DNA from 4 places in the Paenarthrobacter ureafaciens genome. Region 4 is predicted to be linked to each of the others. Evidence: riboswitches for the same ligand, from Rfam matches in the RefSeq annotation. Region 4 holds a riboswitch; each other region holds the start of a gene.

Evidence for each region. Region 4 has a riboswitch for cyclic di-AMP ahead of AUR_RS14055 (aggregation-promoting factor C-terminal-like domain-containing protein). Riboswitches for the same ligand answer to the same signal wherever they lie in the genome.
Region 1: another riboswitch for cyclic di-AMP. It lies ahead of AUR_RS08500 (hypothetical protein); the one in region 4 lies ahead of AUR_RS14055 (aggregation-promoting factor C-terminal-like domain-containing protein).
Region 2: another riboswitch for cyclic di-AMP. It lies ahead of AUR_RS12295 (NlpC/P60 family protein); the one in region 4 lies ahead of AUR_RS14055 (aggregation-promoting factor C-terminal-like domain-containing protein).
Region 3: another riboswitch for cyclic di-AMP. It lies ahead of AUR_RS15010 (M23 family metallopeptidase); the one in region 4 lies ahead of AUR_RS14055 (aggregation-promoting factor C-terminal-like domain-containing protein).

The regions. Positions count from the first base shown of each region.
Region 1 covers NZ_SBHM01000007.1:928,469-932,211, reverse strand. Annotated here, with positions in the region: gene AUR_RS08505 (AEC family transporter) at 118-1,038, shown strand; gene AUR_RS08500 (hypothetical protein) at 1,297-2,592, opposite strand; cyclic di-AMP (ydaO/yuaA leader) riboswitch at 2,595-2,744, opposite strand; gene AUR_RS08495 (ATP-dependent DNA ligase) at 2,960-3,743, shown strand, end outside.
Region 2 covers NZ_SBHM01000007.1:1,702,273-1,706,015, reverse strand. Annotated here, with positions in the region: gene AUR_RS12300 (FAD-dependent monooxygenase) at 374-982, shown strand; gene AUR_RS12295 (NlpC/P60 family protein) at 1,130-1,915, opposite strand; cyclic di-AMP (ydaO/yuaA leader) riboswitch at 1,919-2,081, opposite strand; gene AUR_RS12290 (copper resistance CopC family protein) at 2,261-2,899, opposite strand; gene AUR_RS12285 (NCS2 family permease) at 3,013-3,743, shown strand, end outside.
Region 3 covers NZ_SBHM01000007.1:2,290,066-2,293,808, forward strand. Annotated here, with positions in the region: gene AUR_RS15005 (iron-dependent transcriptional repressor DtxR) at 245-940, shown strand; cyclic di-AMP (ydaO/yuaA leader) riboswitch at 1,197-1,413, shown strand; gene AUR_RS15010 (M23 family metallopeptidase) at 1,418-2,248, shown strand; cyclic di-AMP (ydaO/yuaA leader) riboswitch at 2,395-2,554, shown strand; gene AUR_RS15015 (C40 family peptidase) at 2,559-3,302, shown strand; gene AUR_RS15020 (NlpC/P60 family protein) at 3,397-3,743, shown strand, end outside.
Region 4 covers NZ_SBHM01000007.1:2,081,274-2,085,016, forward strand. Annotated here, with positions in the region: gene AUR_RS14050 (pyridoxal phosphate-dependent decarboxylase family protein) at 1-928, shown strand, start outside; gene AUR_RS14055 (aggregation-promoting factor C-terminal-like domain-containing protein) at 1,025-1,864, opposite strand; cyclic di-AMP (ydaO/yuaA leader) riboswitch at 1,870-2,023, opposite strand; gene AUR_RS14060 (winged helix-turn-helix domain-containing protein) at 2,800-3,669, shown strand.

The DNA.
Region 1 (3,743 bases), 1.2 Mb from region 4:
AACTCCGATGGACAGCCCCTGCCCGTACGCTTAGGGTGAGAAAGCGGTTTCTCGCAGGATTAGTAACTAGGGAAACCGTTCCAAGCGGGACCTGTTACCAATGCGAAAGGGGGCGGGGTGGGCGGCGTCGTTTCCGGCATCCTCATCATTTCGGCAGTCATTGCCGTGGGCTACCTGGCCGTCCGGTGCAAACTGCTCGCCCCGGAAGTGCAGGCTGCTCTGACCCGCACCGCCTTCTACATCACCAACCCGGCGCTGCTCTTCACCGTGGTGGCCGGGAGCGACATACGGGCCGCGCTCGGCGTCGACGCCCCGCTGGCCCTTCTGTCTGCTGCCGCGATGGGCCTCATGTACTGCCTGCTGAGTTTCCTCTTTTTCCGACGGTCCGTTGCCGAAACGGCCGTGGGAGCCATGGCCAGCAGCTATGCCAATGCCAACAACATCGGGATCCCCGTTTCCCTCTACGCGGTGGGAACGGCCCAGCACGTTGCCCCGGTCCTGCTGGTGCAACTCCTGGTCCTGGCGCCCTTCTATGTCACCATCCTTGGTGTGGCCGGAGGGGCGAAAATTCCCTGGAAGCGGGTAGTGCTGCAGCCGTTGGGGAATCCCATGATCATCGCGTCAGCGCTGGGTGTGGTGGTGGCGTTGACCCGGTGGGAGGTTCCGGAACTGGTCCAGCGGCCCATCGATATGTTGGCCGGAGCTGCCGTTCCCATGGTGCTGCTCGCCTTCGGGATGTCCTTGGCGGGCCGCGCTCCGCTGCAGAAGGGCGACGGCCGGGTGGAAACCGTGGTGGCGACGCTCCTGAAACTCGTGGGGATGCCCTTGGTGGTCTGGGCGCTGGGGCGGTTCGTCTTCGGGCTCGAAGGGCAGCACCTCCTGGCGGTGGTCATCATGGGTGCGCTTCCCACGGCACAGAATGTGTTCCTTTTCGCTTCCCCGTACGGCCGTGGCACTGTTGTTGCGCGCGACGTCATCCTCCTGACCACAGTGCTCTGCGTGGGGGCCTTGCTGGTGGTCGCGTGGCTCTTGGGGTAGCGAAACATGTGACCGACCCGGGGGCGGAAGAGCCGGGTGGCAGAACAGTCGGGTGGCAGAACAGTCAGGTGGCAGAACAGAAGGCAGGAACCCTTGCTGGGTCCCTGCCTTCTTGGCTTTTTTGCGGCGCCCGTCAGAAACGGCGCAACCGCTGGTGGCTCCAGCGGCCCATCCGATGGCGGAAAGTGGCCGTCCGGCTGCTGCAGCAGTACCGGCCGTGCCAGCCGATGTGGGTAGTGGTGCGGGGCATGCGGGTGCTCACTTGAGGACCCCCTTGGCTGCGTCGAGCAGGCCGTCCACGTCCAGGCTCGGAACCTCCGTCGGTGCGCTGGACTTAGGGGCGGAGCCCGGCTTCGGGGAGTCGCTGGGCCGCGGCTTGGAAGTCTGCGTCGTCGTCGGCGTGGGCGTTGGGGTGGTGGTTGGCGTCGTCGTCGTTGAAGGCGTCGTGCTGGGCGAAGGCGCCGTGATGTTGTCCGACGGCGGTGCCGGCTGACTCGGAACGGGCGACGTCACGCCCGGTACCGGAACCACGGCCGAAGGGGCGTTGGACGGAATCCACTTGGGGTCGGCCAACGAAACCTGCGGCGTCGGAGTGGACGACGGCGGTGCTGCCGCTGCCGGAGAGGCTGCTTCGACTGCGGACTGCCCGGTATCCGTCGTAGCGGCCGACGTCGAGGACGCGGTGGAGTAGGACGGCGTCGGGCCAGGAGTGGCCGAGCCCGTTGCCCGGCCTTCGCCGGAATTGTTAGCGCCACTGGCCTGGTTTTGGGTGTCCTGGCCGAAGATCGGCAGGTCCATGGCTTGGCTTACCGTTCCCACCGTGAGGACCAGGCCCAGTGCTCCGGCGACCACCGCCATGCGCTGGCTCATGGTCTTCACGGACGCTGCCTTGGTCAGGACGGCGTGGGGTTCCTTGGTGAAGGATGAGGAAGCAAAGGAACCAAAGGCCGACTTCGCAGCATTGCGTCTTGCAGCGGCTCGTCCTGCCGCAGGGCGTGCGCCGTCGTGTTGGCCCCGGGCGGTCTTGCGACTGGCCAGTCCGGCGGCGGCTGTAGCGTCAGCGGCGATCCGGGCCGGCGTCTTGGGCTGGGCGGTCCCGGCCTCGGCGGCAACGTGCGCCGAAACCACCGGAATAGCGGCAGTCGCGGGCTCGGCCTCAGCGGCAGGCTCCGCCGGCGTGGCCTTCACCACGGGGATGGCAGCCGTGGGCGGCCCGGGCGTAGTGGACTCCGAGCGCGGAGGAGCGGCAACTACCGGGATGGCTTCGGTGCGCGGCTCTTCGGTGGGGGATTCAGCGGGGGTTTTGGAGACGGACTCTGCACTCGGTGCAGCTTCCGGAGCCACGACTGCCTGGGCCGCGCGCTCGCGTTCCATCGCCCGACGCTGCGCTCGTGTCATGGGCGCAGCGGTGGGGTCGGTTGCGGTGGCGGGTGCCGCCGTCGTGCTTTCCATTTCGGTGGCCGGACCGCTGGGCTGGGCCCGACGGCGTCCGGTTGGCTTGGTGGGCTGGCCGTCCCCTTGGGCACGGCGCGGCTGATCCATGGTTGGGGACATGGTGTTTGCCTCTCAACGCCTGCGAGGTTAGCTGTCGGGTTCGGACGAGGCCGTCCGGCCGCACGTGGCGGCTTCACCCCAAGGGCCTGCGGGGAACAGGCCCGGGAACTCTGGGTCCCCCGTCTCTGCCGCGGGTCTGGCGGGATTCCGGGATGCGGCAGAGCTCGGCGTCAGCCCGGAAGCGGCCCAGCGGAGATACGGGTCGCCCTACGAAGTTACAGCAGCAGGGAAGTAAAGTCACATTAATGTAACGGACGGTACATGAGGGCCGGCAGCGCCCGCGCTGACGGACGGACGCGCCACACACCGTCCACATATCCCTGGTGAGCACTAGCTTTCGGCGTCTACCGGTCGGTAGACATGAGCTATGGACCTACCCGTGATGCCACCCGTTTCGCCCATGCTCGCCAAATCCGTGCCCAACATTCCTGAGGTTGGGCACTACGAACCCAAATGGGACGGGTTCCGGACCATCGTCTTCAGGGACGGGGATGACGTCATCCTGGGCAGCCGGAACGAGAAACCCATGACCCGGTACTTCCCTGAGCTGGTGGAGGCGTTGAAGAAGAACCTGCCGGAGAAATGCGTGGTGGATGGCGAGATCATCCTTATTTCCGGCAACCGGCTCGACTTCGAAGGACTGCAGCAGCGCATCCACCCCGCCGACAGCCGCGTCCGGATGCTTGCAGAGAAGACGCCGTCCTCCTTCGTCGGGTTCGACCTCCTGGCCCTCGGGGACGAAGACCTCACTGCCCGGCCGTTCTCCGAGCGCCGTGCTGCGCTGGAAAAGGCGCTCGCCGATGCCGAGCCGCCCGTGTACGTGACGCCTGCGGTCACCGACCTTGAGCGGGCACAGGAATGGTTCGTGCAGCTTGAGGGAGCAGGGCTCGACGGCGTGCTGTCCAAACCGCTCGACGGTACCTACCAGCCGAACAAGCGGGTGATGTTCAAGACCAAGCATGAACGGACGGCGGACTGCGTGGTGGCCGGTTTCCGTTGGCACAAGACGGCGGACGTCGTGGGGTCGATGCTGCTGGGGCTCTATGACGATTCCGGCAAACTCCACCACGTTGGAGTGGTGGCCGCCTTCCCCATGGCGAAGCGGAAGGCGCTGGTGGCCGAGTTGGAACCGTACCAGGTGGAGATCGCGG
Region 2 (3,743 bases), 380 kb from region 4:
AGGTTCAACGTAGGGGTGTTACACCTCACGTTGTGCGCTAATGTCCGTGAACGAGGAAGCCACGGGACTTCCTCGTCCAATGCCAACTATTCTCGTTTGCTTATAGCGAATCAAGGCGGCTTTTCCGCTATCTGCATAACGGTCCGGGCTCGGTTTCAAGGCCCTCCCGGGACGCCCCGGGAAGAAGTAATAACACGCTGTCAGGAAGGCTACCCAACGCCCCAAAAGTTCTGTAGTGTTCGAGTCACCGAATGGCCGGTGAGAGTGTTCCAGAACACATACCGGCCATTTATTTGCGACCGTTTGGGGAACCGGAAGCGTCCAATCCTGCCTTTGGGCACGTACGTCAAGGAGGAACCACGCAGTGTCACTCATGCCTGATTCCGCCACGGAGCGAACCACCACCGTGGTGATCGGAGCCGGACTCTCAGGCCTCGCCGTGGCCAGCGAACTCAGCCGCTACGGCGTGGGCTCGATCGTGGTGGACGGCTTCGGCCCACTGGCACAGACGGGTCCTTCCGTGCATACCGGCATGCTGCAACGCTGCGAGGTAGCCGATCCCGCTTCCATGCTGGAACGGAACCAGATCCTCCGCCACCTGCGGAACTACGCGGCCAGTCACCACCTGGATGTACGCAACACCACCAAGGCGGTCCGGCTGGACCTGCTCACGGCTGCAGAAACTCCCCTCGCATCCCCTCGTCAATGGGCCGTCCACACGGCGCACGGCATTCTCCTTGCCGACCACGTTGTAGTGACGCGTTGCGCGCAGAGCCAGCTACGCAAGATGCTGGCCGAGCTGGGGATTGCCGTTGGTCAGAACCTTGTGGCCGCCATGCGCGCGGTGGGCATGCATCTGGTGGGAGTGGGAGAACTCATCACGCCAACCCCCAAGGAAGTCCTCCGCCAGGCCAAGGCGGTGGGGCAGGCCATCTCTTCGAAGGTGGCACTTCCAGCAGCGCCCGGCCTCGCGATCGCCTAAGCCCGGCAACCCCCACAGCGGCACCAAGGCAGCCCTGAAACAGGGCTCTTGGAGCAGGGGCCTTAGACCAAAAGCCTTAAACCAAAAAACCGGCACCCCGGGAGGAGAAAACCTCCGGGGTGCCGGCCTTTTTGTGAAGCGTGAAGCTTATGCGCCGGCGCGGACGTACGTGAGCGGGCCGGTTGCGGTCAGCCAGCTGATCGGGTGGATGCCGGTCTGGTTACCGTTGATGCCACCGGAGATGGCCTGGCCATTGCCGATGTAGATGGCAACGTGGCCGGACTGGACGATCATGTCACCGGGCTGGGGATCACTGACAACCTTGCCGTAGTTCATGAATTGCATGGGTGCAAGGTCGCCCACCGGGATACCTGCGGAGCCGAGGGCCTTTTCGACCATGGCGGTGCAGTCCTGCATGACACCGATCTGGGCGTAAGCCGAGGCAACCATTGCTGCGTTGACGCCGCCAACAGCGGGTGCCGGGGCAGGTGCTGCGGGAGCAGCAGCGGCAGGTGCGGAAGCAGCAACCGTGGCGGTAGCGGCGGGAGCAGCAGCCTTGGCTGCGGCCTTCTTGGGAGCCTCAACAACCGGAGCCGGCTTCTCGATGACCGGTGCTGCCACGGAAGCAACAGCGGGACGCTCGAAGTTGACGGTGGCCGTTGCTGCGGCAGTGACAACCTTGTTGGGGGTTTCGGCAACGGTTTCAGCAACCGTGGCGGGGCTGGAGTCCCGCTGGACCGGAGCCTGTGCCGGAGTTTCGGCAGCGTGCGCAGCAATGGAACCGGTCAGGACAAGACCCGAAGCTGCAGCGATGACGGCTGCCTGGCGGCCAGCGCCTGAAGCGTTGCTGGCAACTGCCTTGGAGATGGAGATGAACGGATTGGGGCGTACGCTGTCCGCCTTACGACGGCCGCGAAGAATGCGTGAAGACATGAAAGAGCCTCTCCCGATGCCTGCGAGGTTAGCTGTCGGATTCGGATGGGAGTCACCCGGCCACTATCCACCGCTGTTCAGCGGAAGCTTCGTGGCTTCACCCCAAGGCGCGCTCATTGGCGGCCTAAAATGGGTTCCCCGTCTCTGCCGTAGGTATGTCTGCGAACGGATTCCGACCTGCGGCAGAGCTAGGCAATCAGGCCGGAAGTGCGCCGAATGCGGATCGGGCACAGGTACTACCGTACGCGACGATCACAGCAAAGTCACATTTAAGTAACGAGAAGTGGGCGTCGAGCGTGTCGCAGTAACCGTTTCGAGATTTTCGCAGATATGTAGAAAACCCCGTCATTCCGCGGATTTATCGCCCTCGGCATCATTGGAGGCAGCCAATTTCCGACGGGCTGTAACGGCCAGGAAAATAACGAGCGCAACAGCTAATGCAGCAAACGCCACGATGCTCCACGGGAACGGCTGGGAGGCGTCCGGAGCCGGTTCGCTGACGGGGGTTCCGGGGGCCGCAGTTCCTGCGCTCGGAACAGTGCCCGAACCTGCCTGGCCCGACGCGGACGGCAAGGCTCCCGCGGTGGCCCCCTCCGACGTCGTGCTTCCTGCTGTTGCCGTGAATGTAAAGGTGCCCTCGATGGGGTGCGAATCGGAGCTGACGACGCGCCAAACCACCGTGTACTGGCCCGCCGGAGCGCCGGGGCGCAGTTTTTGGACCGCCTGGTTGTCGATGATTTGCACGGCGCCGTCCGCCCAGTTCTCCCCGCCCGCGGTCACCGACATGCCCGAACCAATAGCCAGCGGCCGGTTATTGAACGTGACGGAGACCGATGCCGGAACTTCCGCAACCGTGGCTCCGCTGGCCGGACTCGTGGATTCTGCGGCGTCGTGCGCCGATGCCGGGGCGGCGCCGAAAAGCAGCGCCGAGGCGAAGGCGAGGGCAGCAACGACGGCGGCCAGGAGCGGGCGGATGGTGCGCATGGGGCGGTTTCTCCTAATGTTGGCTTCCTTACAGACTAGGCGAATCGTCAGGCCTCCCCGCACGGGCGGGCATAGGATTTGAGAGCACACTCACACGATCCCCGGAGACATCCATGCTTAAACAGGGTTCTGCAATCGACCGCTACTTCAAGATCTCCGAACGTGGATCCACGTATTCGCGGGAAATCCGTGGCGGCTTCGCGACCTTCTTTGCCATGAGCTACATCGTGGTCCTGAACCCCCTCATACTGTCGGGGGCTGACTCGAGCGGGGCATCGCTGGGCTTCACGGCCGTCGCCGCCACCACGGCCTTCGTGGCAGGCATCCTGACCATCCTCATGGGTGCTTGGGCCAAGCATCCCTTTGCCGTAGCCACAGGCCTGGGCGTCAACGCGTTCGTGGCCGTCACCGTCGCCTCGCACCCGGGCCTGACATGGCCGGACATGATGGGCCTGGTGGTCCTCTCCGGCCTGACCATGCTGATCCTTGTCCTCACCGGGTTCCGGACCGCGGTCTTCAAGGCCGTCCCCGAGGCGCTCAAGACCGCGATCGTGGTGGGCATCGGTCTCTTCATTGCGCTGATCGGCCTGGTCAACGCCGGCTTCGTGCGCCGCATCCCCGACGCCGCCGGAACCACCGTTCCGCTGGGCCTGGGCGTGGACGGCAAACTCCTGGGCTGGCCGACGCTGGTGTTCGCGGTCGGCCTGGTCCTCACCATCGCGCTGGTGGTGCGCAAGGTACGCGGTGCCATCCTGATCGGCATCATCGTCTCCACCGCGCTGGCTGCGATCCTTGAATTCACCCTGCATATCGGCCCGAGCAACGACGGCACCACCATCAACCC
Region 3 (3,743 bases), 210 kb from region 4:
GGTGCGCGTACCCGGTGGTGTCATAGTCCGCCACGTGGAACGTGGTCGCGCGCGTTCCCGTCGTCAAGGGGGTGGAGGCAAGGTACCCGGAACCTTTGTGACCCTTCGAAAATTATCAAGAGTAATTCCAAATAAGCTAGGCTGGGGTACGCGTTCACAGGGTGGCGCAGGGGGACGTGCAGCCTCTACGGACGCGGTACGGTGGACATTACGCAAGAACTGCGTTCGAGGAGAGCTGAGCTGGATGACGGATCTGATCGATACCACTGAGATGTATCTTCGGACCATTTTGGAACTTGAAGAAGAAAACATCGTGGCTCTCCGCGCCCGCATCGCTGAGCGGTTGCGCCACTCCGGTCCTACGGTCTCCCAAACGATCGGACGCATGGAGCGCGACGGCCTGGTGGTGGTGTCCAATGACCGGCACCTGGAGCTCACGGAAGTTGGCCGCAAGCGCGCCACCGAAGTGATGCGCAAGCACCGCTTGGCTGAACGCCTCCTTGCCGACGTCATAGGCCTGGACTGGGCGTACGTCCATGACGAAGCGTGCCGCTGGGAGCACGTGATGAGCGAACGCGTGGAACGCAGGCTGTATGAACTGCTGGAGCATCCCACGCAATCCCCGTACGGGAACCCGATTCCCGGCCTGGAGGCCCTGGGCGGCCTCGCTGTCCAAGCTCCCTTCCGCCCGGACGTCAACCTCCTGCAGGCAATGGATGGTTATGCTGACGACTCCCGCGTTGTGGTGAGCCGGCTCGCCGAGCCCATCCAGGTCGAGCCCGAACTCCTGACCCAGCTGGACGAGGGCGGCATCCGTCCGGGTGCGGCCGTTTCCCTGGAGCGCGTGGGGGACTATATCTCCGTCCGGGTGCCGGGGATTGAAGGGGCCCTCGAGCTGCCGCCGGAAGTAGCTGCCCACGTATTCGTGGCAGTCGGCTAGCAAGCGACAGGCCAGCCGGGTGCAGGCGTTCACTCCATGTGGGCGCCTTTGCCTTGCCATGGGCGTGGTTGATCTCACGTCACGCCGCCGCGCGGCGGTGTGACCTGCGGTTTCCGCGGATAGGTGATAAGGGGAGCGGGCAAAAAACGACCGCCCTGTAGATAACGAATTTATTACCGCGGGCCTTAATCCCCTATAGTTATCTACTAGCGCCGATATCAAAGCGTTACCTGATCTGGAGCCGAGCTCTGCCAGCAGATCAGGGGTGTTAAACATCTACTGGCAGAGGCGGGGGAACCACAATCGGCTGCCTAGAGAAGCAGCCTTGGGGTGAAGTCCGCAGCAGCAGTGCCTTACTTACGCAATTCCCTCCTGGGATACCTGTGTGCCGTGAGCGCTGCGTGCGGGCCGGGTCTTTGCACTCTCTGATCCGAATCCGACAGCTAACTTCGCAGGCTTTTGAGAGAGGAACAGAGTTTGACTTCGCAGAACGTCAGGGGCCGTCGACGCGCTACCGGCCCCGCTACTGAGCTGCGGCCAGCCCGCGTAGTATCGGAGATCCGGCCCCGCGACACCCAGCGTCAGGTGCGCCGCCGTAAGAGCCCGATGCGCCAGGTGGCCGATTTCGCAGCAGCCAGTGGTGTAGGGCAGAAGGCCGGCGTAGCACTCGCTGCTACCGGTCTTGCGCTCACTGTCGGCCTGCCTGCAACGAGTCCCGTCATGGCCACGTCCGAGTCCGGGCAGACTGAGGCCGCACTGGCTGTGGGCGGCGGGAGCCAGCCAGAGGTCTCCGCGGAAGCGTCCGCCAAGATCGACTTCAGCCGCGCCGCGGTGGCAACCAAGGCGGATCCCGACGGCAAGCTCAAGCAGTTGCTGAGCGCCCAGTCCGTGGGAAGCATCCAGGCCAGCTCCTCCAAGGGCACCATGGCCAGCCCGTTGGACACCCTCAGCACCGCATCACCGTTCGGCTACCGCATCAGCCCGCTGACAGGCGGCAGCGGCGATTTCCACCGCGGCCAGGACTTCGTGGCCCAGTGCGGCACGGCAGTCCACGCTGCTGCGGCGGGCAAGGTCACCTTTGCGGGTTGGCACGAATACGGTGGAGGCAACCGCGTGGTGGTGGACCATGGCAACGGCCTGGAAACCACCTACAACCACTTGTCGTCATTCAAAGTCAAGGTCGGCGACACCGTGAATCGCGGAGACACCGTTGCCTTGAGCGGCACCACGGGCGCTTCCACCGGCTGCCACCTCCACTTCGAAGTCCAGGTCAACGGCGAAGTCGTCGACCCCATGGGCTGGCTCTAACCCGAGTTGATGGTCGTCTCTCGCATTCTTGACACGCCCCGTGATCTGAATGTGACATTTTAGTTCAACTGTTGTACCGTACAAAGCGCATCGGCTTTTTAGGGGGCCGATGCACTTGGGTGGATTGCCTAGCTCTGCCACCACTCAAGGTCCGTTCGCATAATTCGTCTGGCAGGGGCGGGGGAACCAATTTTGGTCTTCGAAAGAGGGCCTTGGGGTTAAGTCACAAACGCTTCCAACGGCGTGTGGCCGGATGACTCCCATCCGAATCCGACAGCTCACCTCGCAGGCATTGGGAGAGGCTACCTTCGTGTCATCACGCACTACTTCTGCGCGCCACCGCGCCCAGACGGTTACCCCGTTGAACACTCTTTCCAAGGCTGTTTCAGCGAATGCCGGAACCGTCGGCCGCCAGGCCGCAGTCCTTGCAGCAGCATCGGGCTTGGTCCTCAGCGTCGGCCTTCCTGCCCAGGCAGCGGATACTGACGTTTCCAAGGCTGAGTCCAGCGCACAGCAGCTGGTGACTACCGCCGTCGTCACGGCGGAACCAACCGCCACTGTTTCCTTTGAGAGCCCCGTTGTGGTTACCAAGGAAGCCCCCAAGATCCAGCGCGCTTCCCAGACCACGCAGCGCTCCCAGGCGAACGGCAACCAGAATGCCGGCCAGGGCGAGGGCGCAGTCACCGCCAAGTCCGCCGGCTCCAAGGATTCCGCAGCCAGCGCCGCGGCTTCGGGCCTCGCAGCAATCGCGTACACCGGCATCGGCCACCCGTACGTCTGGGGCGGCACCACCCCCAACGGTTGGGACTGCTCCGGCTTCACCCAGTGGGTTTACGCGCAGGCCGGCATCAGCATCCCCCGCGTCAATGCATGGACCGCCATGAAGCCCACCAGCACTCCCGCTCCCGGCGACCTCGTCATGCAGAACGGCGGTGCCCACGTTGGCATTTACGTCGGCAACGGCATGATGGTCAGCGCCCTGAACCCCAGCCAGGGCACGCTGCTTCACTCGGTAGCTTCTACCGGAACCTCCTCCTTCTTCACCCTGCGCTAAAAACCGTCCAGGTAAGCCAGCGCGCCCCCCGGGTGCTGGCCTGCCCATGACCCGCGTGCTTCCCAGCAGCACGCGGAAACGAAAAGAGATCATCATGACCAGTGCAAACAAGGTTGCGCGGCACCGGGCCGAGGCTCCCAAGACCAGCTCACTTGCCGTGATTGCAAAGGCAGTTTCGGTGAACGCCGGTGGCGTCGGCCGCCAGGCAGCCGTCATCGCCGCGGCTTCGGGCTTGGTCCTGACCAGTGGCGTTGCTGCCAATGCGGCGGATACCAATGTGGATCGCGAGTCCACCTCAACCACCTCCCTGGACATCCAGTCCGTCGTGCAGTCCACCATCGCCGCTGACTCCACCGTTGCCATCTCCTACGAGAGCCCGGTTGTCACCACGGTCGAGGCGCCCGCGCCCGTCGTGGAGAAAGCCCCGGCCAAGGCTGAAGC
Region 4 (3,743 bases):
GCACCTGATGGACGAGGCCGGCTGGGACCTGGAAGGCCTCGGCCTGTCCGGGGCGCCGAGGATCACGGTGTTCGCGGGGCGGGAGCGGCACGCTGCGGTGGACCTCGCTTTGAGGTATCTGGGCCTGGGGACATGTGTTCCCGTGGACGCAGACAGGGAAGGCCGGATCCTGCCCGACGCGCTCGATGACGCCATGGGAGAGCAACCCGGCCCGGCGATCCTATGCCTCCAGGCCGGCAACCTGCACTCGGGCGCCTTCGATCCCATGGCTGACTCCATCGGAGTGGCCCGCGACCGTGGTGCGTGGGTCCACGTGGACGGCGCCTTTGGTTTATGGGCGGCTGCGAGCCCGAAACTGCGGGAACGCCTGGCAGGTGTGGAGCTCGCTGATTCCTGGGCCACCGATGCCCATAAGACACTCAACGTTCCCTACGATTGCGGCCTGGCAATCGTGGCCCGCCCCGAAGCCATGAGGCGTGCCTTCAGCGTTCATACGAGTTACCTGATAGCGACGGATGCCGGGCCGGGGGACCCTTTCGAGAAAGTTCCGGAGATGTCCCGCCGCGCCCGCGGTATTCCGGTGTGGGCTGCCCTGCGCCAATTGGGCCGGAACGGTGTCATCGACATGGTGGAGCGGTTGGCCGAGAACGCGCGGGCGCTCGCTGACGGCCTATCCTCGATCCCCGGGGTGGAAGTGCTCAATGACGTGGTGTTCACGCAGGTCTCGGTGAGTTTCGGGAGCGACGAACGTACGCGCAGGATCACCCAGCGGCTCATGGCAGAAGGCGCCGTGTGGATGTCAGGTTCTTCCTGGCAGGGCCGGGACATCCTGCGGATCTCCGTCAGCAACTGGTCCACGGACGACGCCGATGTGGCGGCGTCGGTGGAAGCAGTCCGGCGTGCGGTGGAGCAGGAACCCGAAGCCTAGTTAAACGCCAACGCCGCCCCCGGTTCCGCCATCCGCTCCTGTAGGTACTGGTGCGTGCGGCGGCAACGGGAGCGGCTTCTCAGGCAACGTCCGGGTTTAGTACCAGTTGTTGGCCAAGTGGAATGCCAAGGCTGCGGACGGCGAACCGTAGCGTTCCTTGATGTAGTTCAGGCCCCACTTGATCTGGGTCTGGTAGTTGGTCTGCCAGTCAGCACCGGCGGAAGCCATCTTGCCGGCCGGCAGCGACTGGACAATGCCGTAAGCACCGCTGGAAGCGTTGGTGGCAGTGGTGCGCCAGTTCGATTCCTTTTCCCAGAGCGTGTTCAGGGCGGTCATTTCACCCGGACCCCAGCCGTAGTTGGCCAGGATGCTGGCAGCGTAGGCCTTTGCGGCGGCAGGATCATCAATGGCCTTGGGGGCTGCAGCGGCGGCAGCAGCTTCTGCGGCAGCCTTGTCCGCAGCGGCCTTGGCGGCGGCGTCGGCTGCAGCCTTCTCTGCTGCTGCCTGGGCAGCAGCAGCCTGCTCGGCGGCGGCCTTGTCAGCTGCGGCCTTTTCTGCGGCAGCCTTCTCCGCAGCAGCCTTTTCGGCGGCGGCCTTGGCAGCTGCGGCCTTTTCAGCAGCGGCGCGCTTTGCGGCCTCAGCCTGGGCGGCGGCTTCAGCGGCAGCGTTCTCGCGGGTCTGCGGGTCCACCTGGACCGAAGCCTGGGTCTGTGCTGCCTGGCTCATCTCCGGAAGGTTGAACGTGGCGTTTGCGGCCTGCCCGAGCGATGCAACGCCCAGCGCGGCTGCGACGACGCCGGCTGCTACCGACATGCGGTGGCCGGTCCTACCCTGGCGGGCAGCGTTCTTCAGGACATTCTGCGACTTGGTCAGGGGAGCGTTGTTTTCGTCACGGTGACGCGCCTCATGGCGCGACTGATCCTTGAATTCAGACATGTGTGATTACCTCTCAGCGCCTGCGGAGTTAGCTGTCGGGTTCGGATGAGGTCATCCGGCCGCGCGTGTAGCTGCGGCTTCACCCCAAGGGCCGGCGCAATGCCTGGCCCGGAGACTCTGGGTCCCCCGTCTCTGCCTCGAAATCAGAACGGAACTCCGGGAAGTGGCAGAGCTCGGCGCATCCCGGGTGTGGGCCAAGGTTGGGGCGACCCACTCGTTCGACGGTACAGGAGGTTCAAGCGAAAGTCACATTTAGGTAACAGAGATCACGACGCCGGTGCGTCGCCTTGCCGGATTCGCCGCGGTGGGGATGTGCCCCAAGGAAGGGCGGGGCAGGATGCGCCACGGCGCCGCGACAATCGGGGGCACTGAGGCTGCGCGGGGGTTCGCAGGTGGCGTTCGGAGCTTTTAGCAGATTGGGAGCCTGAATATCGAGTCTGGCGTCCACTTCGATTGGACAGCATCCGTTTCAGATCGTGAGATTCCGCTTGTCGGGCGCTCGCGGGAATCCAGAGGGGCATCATGCGCCATTGATCGAAGAAAGTTCAGCCAGAACGCAATATTTCTGCCCTTGACCGAACAAAACCGCATTCATTTTTGCAATCCGCTGAATTGTGATTTGCGGCACAATACTCGCGCTTATCTCAGAATGTGGACGTTTCCGCCCTTTGTTACTTGCGTGTTGTCATTGTTACGTTGCACACTTCCAATGTGAACAAGAACTCAACAGCACCTGCAGCCGCAGCAATCTTCTCCAGCTCACCCGCTGGTGACGAGTCCCGCTGTTGTCGAATGCAAGCCTAACTTCCCACCCCAGAAAAGTTTCAGGCATTCGCCCCCTAGCCCACCGTTGGGCGCCCCTCCCCAAACTCATTGCGGGGACACCAGCATTCGAAGCCGCGATGACGGCTATTCACTTTTGAGGTAAGCACTCCATGTCAGTTGCATCCGGATACGTCCACATCTCCGTCCGTAACGCCAACAAGGCCGCTTCCAACGCCGGCCTCCGCCCCGGTTTCGGTAACCGCCCCGGTTACGCACCCGGTACCCAGGCTGCTGCCCAGCAGGCTCCGGGCTACGTTCCCCAGGGCTACAACCCGAACTCCTACGGACAGTTGCGCGCCGTGCCTGCCGCTACCGAGCCCGCAGCCATGACGGCACCCACTCCGGTGGTGGCCCAGTCCGAGCGTCTCCGGCCCGTGGCCAATGACAACGTAGCCCGCGGATTCGTGCTCTACATGGGTATTGACGAAGAGACCGCGGCTGCTGCCGGGACCTCCATTGCCAAGCTGGCCCAGGAAATCCGTGCTTACGCCCAGTCGCTCGTGACCGGCGCGGAAAGCTATGCCGCCGTCGCCGTTGCTCCCGCCAGCGCACCCGGGTCCGCACTCGACGTCGTACGTTCCACATTCGGTGACCCCACCGTGGCCGCACGCCAGCGCACCGAAGCCGCACGTCCTGCGCCCCAGCAGGAAGCGCGCCCGTCCGGCGTGCTCATCGACCTCGCCCGCCGCGAAGTCCACCTCGACGGCGAATCGCTTAACCTGACGTTCAAGGAATTCGAACTCCTCAACTACCTCGTTGAGAACGGCACCCGCACGGTGGGCCGTGACGAGCTCCTCGAAGGCCTGTGGCGGAACGCCGAGGAAGTCCCCAACGAGCGCACCATCGACGTCCACATCCGTCGTCTCCGCTCCAAGCTGGGCCGCCTCGCCAACACCGTCCGCACGGTCCGCGGCCAGGGCTACCGTTTCTACGAGCACCCCGAGGTCATCGTCTGGGCCGCTCCGGAATACTCGATCTGATCCTGTAACTGCCGAAAGGCGGCACATCCCTCTGCGCCTGCGCTCACTCGAGCAACCACTGCGCTGACGGAATG